DNA from 2 places in the Cobetia sp. PDI-12MA genome. Region 1 is predicted to be linked to the other one. Evidence: predicted binding sites of a transcription regulator. Region 1 holds the regulator's gene; the other holds the start of a gene.

The links. Region 1 encodes LexA, which represses DNA repair genes until DNA is damaged. Its sites were predicted from a motif close to TACTGTNTANNTANACAGTA; they were not measured.
Region 2: AC5WNI_RS05315 (YqiA/YcfP family alpha/beta fold hydrolase) is a predicted target of LexA. The motif match lies at 2,110-2,129, and genes of this name have one in related genera.

Annotation. Positions count from the first base shown of each region.
Region 1 is NZ_CM183351.1:999,216-1,002,625, forward strand. It holds gene AC5WNI_RS04300 (DUF6586 family protein) at 1-394, shown strand, start outside; gene AC5WNI_RS04305 (hypothetical protein) at 647-886, shown strand; gene lexA (transcriptional repressor LexA) at 1,060-1,689, opposite strand; gene AC5WNI_RS04315 (TetR/AcrR family transcriptional regulator) at 2,230-2,907, shown strand; gene AC5WNI_RS04320 (L,D-transpeptidase) at 2,907-3,410, shown strand, end outside.
Region 2 is NZ_CM183351.1:1,240,510-1,243,919, reverse strand. It holds gene parE (DNA topoisomerase IV subunit B) at 1-944, opposite strand, end outside; gene AC5WNI_RS05315 (YqiA/YcfP family alpha/beta fold hydrolase) at 1,198-1,950, opposite strand; gene pgi (glucose-6-phosphate isomerase) at 2,225-3,410, opposite strand, start outside.

The DNA of each region.
Region 1 (3,410 bases):
TGCCGTGGCGCGTCGCATGGCCGGTGAAGAGGGCGCGCTCGCCCTGCTGGAGCTGGCGCTGGCCTCATTGCTGGAAGAGTGTGCCGTGACGGCGCGCTGGCCGCAGGGGAGCTGGCGCGAGCGCCTGGCCACACCACCGACGCCCATTGCCGAGGTCGAGCAGCTGCGCAGCCTGCTGGAACGTCCTGACAGCTGGTTGTCTGAGCTGATCGCGGATGTGACCCGTCTGCATGAAGAGGGTGGCGTCGCTCGCCGCGAGGAATCGCGTTCGCGGGGTGATGGTCTGATCATCGCGGCAGCCTCGAGCGACTCGCTGGCCGAGCGTCTCAGCGCCGCCATCACGGCATTCAAGGCGCTGCTGCCGCAGCTGCGCGAGTCGAGCGTCGAGTGGTAGGTCAAGGCGCTGATATGGCGCTGCACGCTGGTGATGACTGGCGCATGGCGATCGGGTGACGTTTCGCCTTCACGGGTGCTAGACTGATCGCATTGTGGCAAGCCCTGCACTCTCCGGTACGACCATGGCTCTGGCTGTGGTCGTACTTTTTTCTGCGTCGCTGATGGCAACGCGGTGCCGGGCTTGCCAGCCGTCGCGCTGACGATTACAACGACGCCGGTATCTCACGAGGTGCCGTGCAGGAGGAATGACGTGTCCGATCCCGCCGTACTTGAAATTGTGCAAATGGAAGATGGTGAAGTGATTCTGCGCGCCGCGGAAAGCGAAGGTGAGCCGCTGCTCAGCATTCGCATTTCAGACGAGGCCGCTGATCTGCTGCGTGACAATCGTTTCGAGGTCGCGCGTGAGATGATCGACCACGCCATCACCCGGACTCGCCTCTGGGATGGCGAAGAAGACGAGGATGAGCAGTCAGAAGGCATCGTGCACTGATGCATCGCTCGCGCTTCGCGCACAAAAAACCCGCCTCGAGGCGGGTTTTTTGTGCAATGCGTACGGCTTTCCTGTTGCCCAGGGCTCTGCGAGAAAAGCTCTGCGAGAAAAGCCCTGATGGAAAAGTGCTGCTGGGCAACGCTAGGTTGCTCAAAGTGCAGCTGGTCAAGACCTCAGTGCAGGCCACCATCGCGGATGACACCTACCCCGAGGCCCTCGATCTCCAGGCTGTCCGTGCGCAGGTCGACCTTGATCGGTGAGAAGTCCTCGTTTTCGGCTTCCAGCCACACATAGTGCCCGTCACGGCGGAAGCGCTTGACGGTGACTTCATCTCCCAGGCGTGCCACCACGATCTGCCCGTCACGCACGCTGGTGGTGCGATGCACGGCCAGCAGGTCGCCTTCCAGAATTCCCACATCCTTCATCGACACGCCGCGCACACGCAGCAGGTAGTCGGCAGCCGGCGAGAAGTAGTCGCTCGGCAGCGGGCAGTGACGGTCGATATGCTCGCTGGCAAGAATCGGGCTGCCGGCGGCCACTTCCCCGATCACCGGCAGACCATCGTTGGCGCTGTCGTCGACGTCAGCCAGCGACGGCACGCGAATGCCGCGTGAGGTGCCCGGCACCATCTCGATGGCGCCCTTGCGCTTGAGGGCACGCAGATGCTCCTCGGCGGCATTCGGCGAGCGGAAGCCCAGCGCCTGGGCGATTTCGGCCCGCGTCGGCGGGTAGCCAGAGGACTTGATGGTCTTGATGATGAAGTCGAAGACATCCTGCTGGCGCGGAGTAAGCGGCTGGGTCATGGCATTGCCTTTGGCCTGGGCGGCATCTTGAGCTGACGGCACGGGGTGTGCATCCATACAACTGTCATTGTATCCAGTCATGGCAGTCATGCAAGGCATCGTGGCTTGTGTGGAGGCCTCAAAGGGCAGGTAGTCGTCGAGATATCGCTGTCTGCCGACTTGGCTTGTCGATATCCAAGGCAAGCTGTCGAGAGGGCAATCCGGTGTGGCCCTGCGGGGTGGTCTGTCACCGAGCACGGCGAGTCCTTGAATCGGAACGGTCTGCATTGAAGGAATATCAGGCTCGACTAAACCTTTGGCGTTTGAAACGCGAGAGAATTGTCAGTCGTGACATGGCGCGCTAGAATCAAAGTGTTTCAAACGAATGTTCGCCGATGGCAGGGCTCGGATGTGTCGTACTCACGTGTGTCGTGAACAAACGAGCCGATATGGTACGTGGCCTTCCGGTGTACCTGCACCACCTCATGAGAGAGTCGCCGCGCGGCGCTTGCGTCGTGACCTACGACTCCAGTCCTCTTCTACCTGACAAGGGTTCCGCCCATGGCCCAGACCGATACCGTTACCCGCATCCTCGATACTGCCGAGGTGCTGTTCGCCGAGCGTGGTTTCGCCGAGACCTCACTGCGCAACATCACCAGCAAGGCCAAGGTCAATCTGGCGGCGGTGAACTACCACTTCGGGTCCAAGAAATCGCTGATCCAGGCGGTCTTCGCGCGCTATCTCGATCCGTTCAGCGAGCGTTTCCACGCGGCGCTCGACAGTGTCGAGCAGCAATACGCCGGGCGTCAGGTGCCGCTTGAGGTCCTGCTGGAGGTGATGGCGCGTACCGTGCTGGAGGTGCCGGCCGAGCGCAACAGCCTGCGCACCTTCATGCGCCTGCTCGGGCTTGCCTACACTCAGGGTCAGGGCCATATGCGGCGCTATATCCGCGAGCATTACGGCACGGTCTTCAGCCGCTTCGCCGAGCTTCTGAAGCTTGCGACCCCTGATCTGCCGGACAACGAGCGCTTCTGGCGCCTGCACTTCATGCTCGGTAGCGTGATCTTCACCTTCTCGGGCCTGGATGCACTGCGGGATATCGAGGAGGCCGAGTATGGCCATCACACCACGGTGCGTGAGCTGATCCAGCACATGCGTCCGGTGGTGGTCGCGGCGATGGCAGCGCCGTTGCCGGCCTCGCTCGGGGATGGTGAGGCGGTCACCCAGGCGGCCAGCTGATGGCCTGCTGGGTAGCGGTGGATCTCTCGCGCCAGAGCCTTGAGATACGTAATGACGCGCCGAGTGGCAGTCGTGATGCGCCGCCCTGCGCGGCTGCCCCTGACGCGCTGGTGCACGCCTGCGCGATCTCCAGCGGCCTCAACGGTATCGGCGAGCTCGATGGCAGCGGTTGCACGCCAACCGGCTGGCATGTGATTCGTGCCGCCATCGGGGCGGGCAATCCGCGTGGCGCCGTCTATCGCGGACGGCGCTTCACGGGCGAGGTATTCACCCCCGAGCTTGCCGAGGAGCATCCAGAGCGTGACTGGATCCTGACGCGCATTCTATGGCTCAGTGGCCGCGAGCCGGGCATCAATCGCGGTCGCAATGCCCGCGGTGAGCGGGTCGATAGCCTGCGCCGCTACATCTATTTTCATGGCACGCCCAGCACGGAGCCCATGGGGATAGCGGCGTCCCACGGCTGCATTCGCTTGCGCGATGATGACCTGCTGCGACTCTTTGCC
Region 2 (3,410 bases), 240 kb from region 1:
GCGGCGCGCTCCCACAGGTCATCCGCGCTCAGCTTGACGCCACGCGGCAGCAGACTGCGGTAGTCGCAGAATTCCTTGAGCGCCTCGAGCAGACCGGAGCGCAGACCATTGACGTGAGTACCGCCCAGCGGCGTGGGAATCAGGTTGACGTAGGGCTCCTGTACCAGCTCGCCACCTTCCGGCAGCCACTGGATCGCCCAGTCGACCCCGTGCTCCTCGTCTTCGAAATGGCCGACGAACGGCGATTCCGGCAAACGCTCGAAGCCATCGGTGGCACCGAGCAGGTAATCGCGCAGGCCATCCTCGTAATGCCAGGTCGTCTCGCTGCCATCGGTCTCGATGAGCACGACCTTGAGCCCCGGACACAGCACGGCCTTGGCACGCAGCAGGTGGCGCAGACGCGGCATCGCCAGGCGCGGGCTGTCGAAGTAGCTCTCGTCCGGCCAGAAGCGCACCAGGGTGCCGGTATTGCGCTTGCCGACGGTGCCGATCCGGGTCAGTTCCTCGGCCTTCTCGCCATTCTCGAAGGCGATGCGCTGACGCAGGCCATCGCGGCACACTTCCACTTCCAGACGCGTCGACAGCGCATTGACCACCGAGACGCCCACGCCGTGCAGGCCGCCGGAGAAGCGATAGCTGTCCTGGGAGAACTTGCCCCCCGCGTGCAGCTTGGTGAGGATCAGCTCGATGCCGGTCACGCCATGCTCGGGGTGGATGTCGGTGGGCATGCCACGACCGTCATCGCCGACCTCGATACCGCCATTCTCGAGCAGGCGCACGCGGATTTCCTTCGCGTGCCCCGCCAGCGCCTCATCGACGGAGTTGTCGATGACTTCCTGCGCCAGGTGGTTGGGCCGAGAAGTGTCGGTATACATGCCGGGCCGCTTGCGGACCGGTTCGAGGCCGGAGAGGACCTCAATGGAACTGGCGCTGTACTGACTCATCGCAGCCTTGTGTCCTTGGTGTTGACGTCCGCCATCCGACTCGCCATTTCACGTGCGCGAGACGAACAACGGATTCCTGAAAAATGAGAGACCGGCGCCTGGCGTTCAGCATCAAACGCCCTGCCATGTCGTGCCAATCCGTATCGTGGCGATCCATGTCGTGGCAATCCATGTCATGCCAGGAGATGCCGTGTCCAGCCAAGTCGTGGCGGGTGGCGGCGGGTCTGGCAGAAAGCACCACACACGTGACCTGCTAGTCCGGCGCGACATGCATCGCCGCTGCGGTGGCGGGGGCCAGCCGGTGTCCGCCATGCGCCATGATCGCCGGCAGATATTCCGCCAACTGCGCAAAGCCGTGATCACCACCCGGCGTGATGATCAAGCGGCTTCCCTGATAGAGCCCTGCGGCATCATTGACATCCAATGTCTCATCGGCCGTCGCCAACAGCACCAGGGTGCGCTGCGCCGTGACAGGCTCCGCTTCCAATGCAAGCAGCCCGGGGCCGAAATCCTCGGTGACGGTAAACGTCACGCCGGTATAGGGATTGGCATGCACCGAGCCGAGCCATTCGCTGACCAGTCGCGCGGGACGCACGGCCGGATTGATCAGCACACTGCGTGGCCCCAGACGCCAGACGCTCTGGGAGGGACCAGCCGGCCCTTCGAGGCGTGCGGCCTCACGCGCGACCAGCCAGGTGGCCAGAAAACCGCCCATGGAACTGCCGATCACCATGATGGCGTCATCACAGGCGGGGTCTGCGGGGTCCAGCGCCAGGCGCTCACACAGCGTGAGATAGGCTGCGTTGACCGCCGCCTGACCCGCATCGGGCGCCGGAGGGATATCCGGCATCACGCACGGCAGGCCGAACTGCTCTGCCGCGCGCTGCATCAAGCGCGCCTTGGGCGAACAACTGGCCGAATTGAAGCCGTGCAGGTACAGCAGCCCCTTGACGGGCGCGGTGGTGTGCATCGCTGCCGTATCTGACGGAAAGAGGGAATTGGCCATCAGCACTCCCGACAACACGCCAGCCCGCGACACCGCCCCTCCCACGCTTCAAGATGGCTAGGAATCTCTCGAGCGTTCATGCGCTGGAAGCAGGGTTTTCGACGGTCCGCGTCGTGCTGTCTAGTGTAAACGATTGATTCGCTTATAGGATAGCGAGAATACTGTATAAATCAACAGAGAGCGGCGACTGGCGCCGCCACTCGTCTTGCACGGCATATCGGCATGCCCTCACACACTCTCTCACTCGCCCCCCTCACTCACATCCGCCGCGGGTTCAGCGCGGGTCCTGATCCTGTGCTGCCCACACCGCTTCGATCAGCGCGCGGCTGGAGGCATCCAGCATCTCGAAGCCTTCGCCGGTGGTCATGGTCGCTTCGGTGGCGGTGGCGATCTGCTTGCCCAGCTCCACGCCCCACTGATCGAACGGGTTGATATCCCAGATGGTGGCCTGCACGAAGACCTTCTGCTCGTAGAGCGCAATCAACGCCCCCAGCGTTTCCGGTGTCAGCGCTTCCAGCAATAGCGTGGTCGACGGCTGATTGCCACGGTAGCGCTTGTGGTTCGGCTGCGCCTCATCACCGGGGATGGCGTCATCGCCAAGCATCAATACACGTGACTGGGCAAAGCAGTTGGCCAGCGTCAGGCGGTGTTGTGCCTTGAGGTGGGCGCGCGTCTCGGCGTCCTCGACATGATCATAACGACACATCGGTGCGATGAAGTCACACTCGACCGCCTGGGTGCCCTGGTGCAGCAGCTGATAGAAGGCGTGCTGGGCGTTCGGTCCCAGCTGGCCCCACAGCACCGGACAGGTCGAGTAGTCGATCATCTCGCCATCGTTGGTCACTGACTTGCCGTTGGATTCCATCTCCAGCTGCTCGAGGTAGCTGGCGAAGTATTCCAGACGACCGTCGTAGGGCAGGATGGAGTGGGCGCGGATATCGAGGAAGTTGTTGTTCCAGATACCCGCCAGCGCCAGCAGCACCGGCAGATTGTCTTCCAGCGGCGCGGTGCGGAAGTGCTCATCCAGCTCATGCGCCCCGGCCAGCAGACGACGGAAGTTGTCCATGCCGACGTTGAGCGCGATGGGCAGGCCGATGGTGCCCCACAGCGAATAGCGGCCGCCGACCCAATCCCAGAACAGCAGCTGATGTTCCGGCGCGATGCCCCACTCGGTCATCTTCTCCGGCTTGGCGGAAGCGCCGATGAAGTGCTGACGGTTGATCAGCGCTTCCAGGCGCCCTTCCGGGTCGAGACGTGATTTCAGCCAGTCGCGCGCGGTGCGGGCATTGGATAGCGTGTCGATGGTCGAGAATGACTTGGAGGACAGGATGAACAGCGTGGTTTCCGGGCTGAAGGATTCCAGATAGTCCGCCAGCTGGGAGCCATCCATGGTCGAGGCGAAGTGCACGCCGATCTCGTGGATGTCCTTGGGGCGGCAATCGCTCAGAGCGCTGGAGACC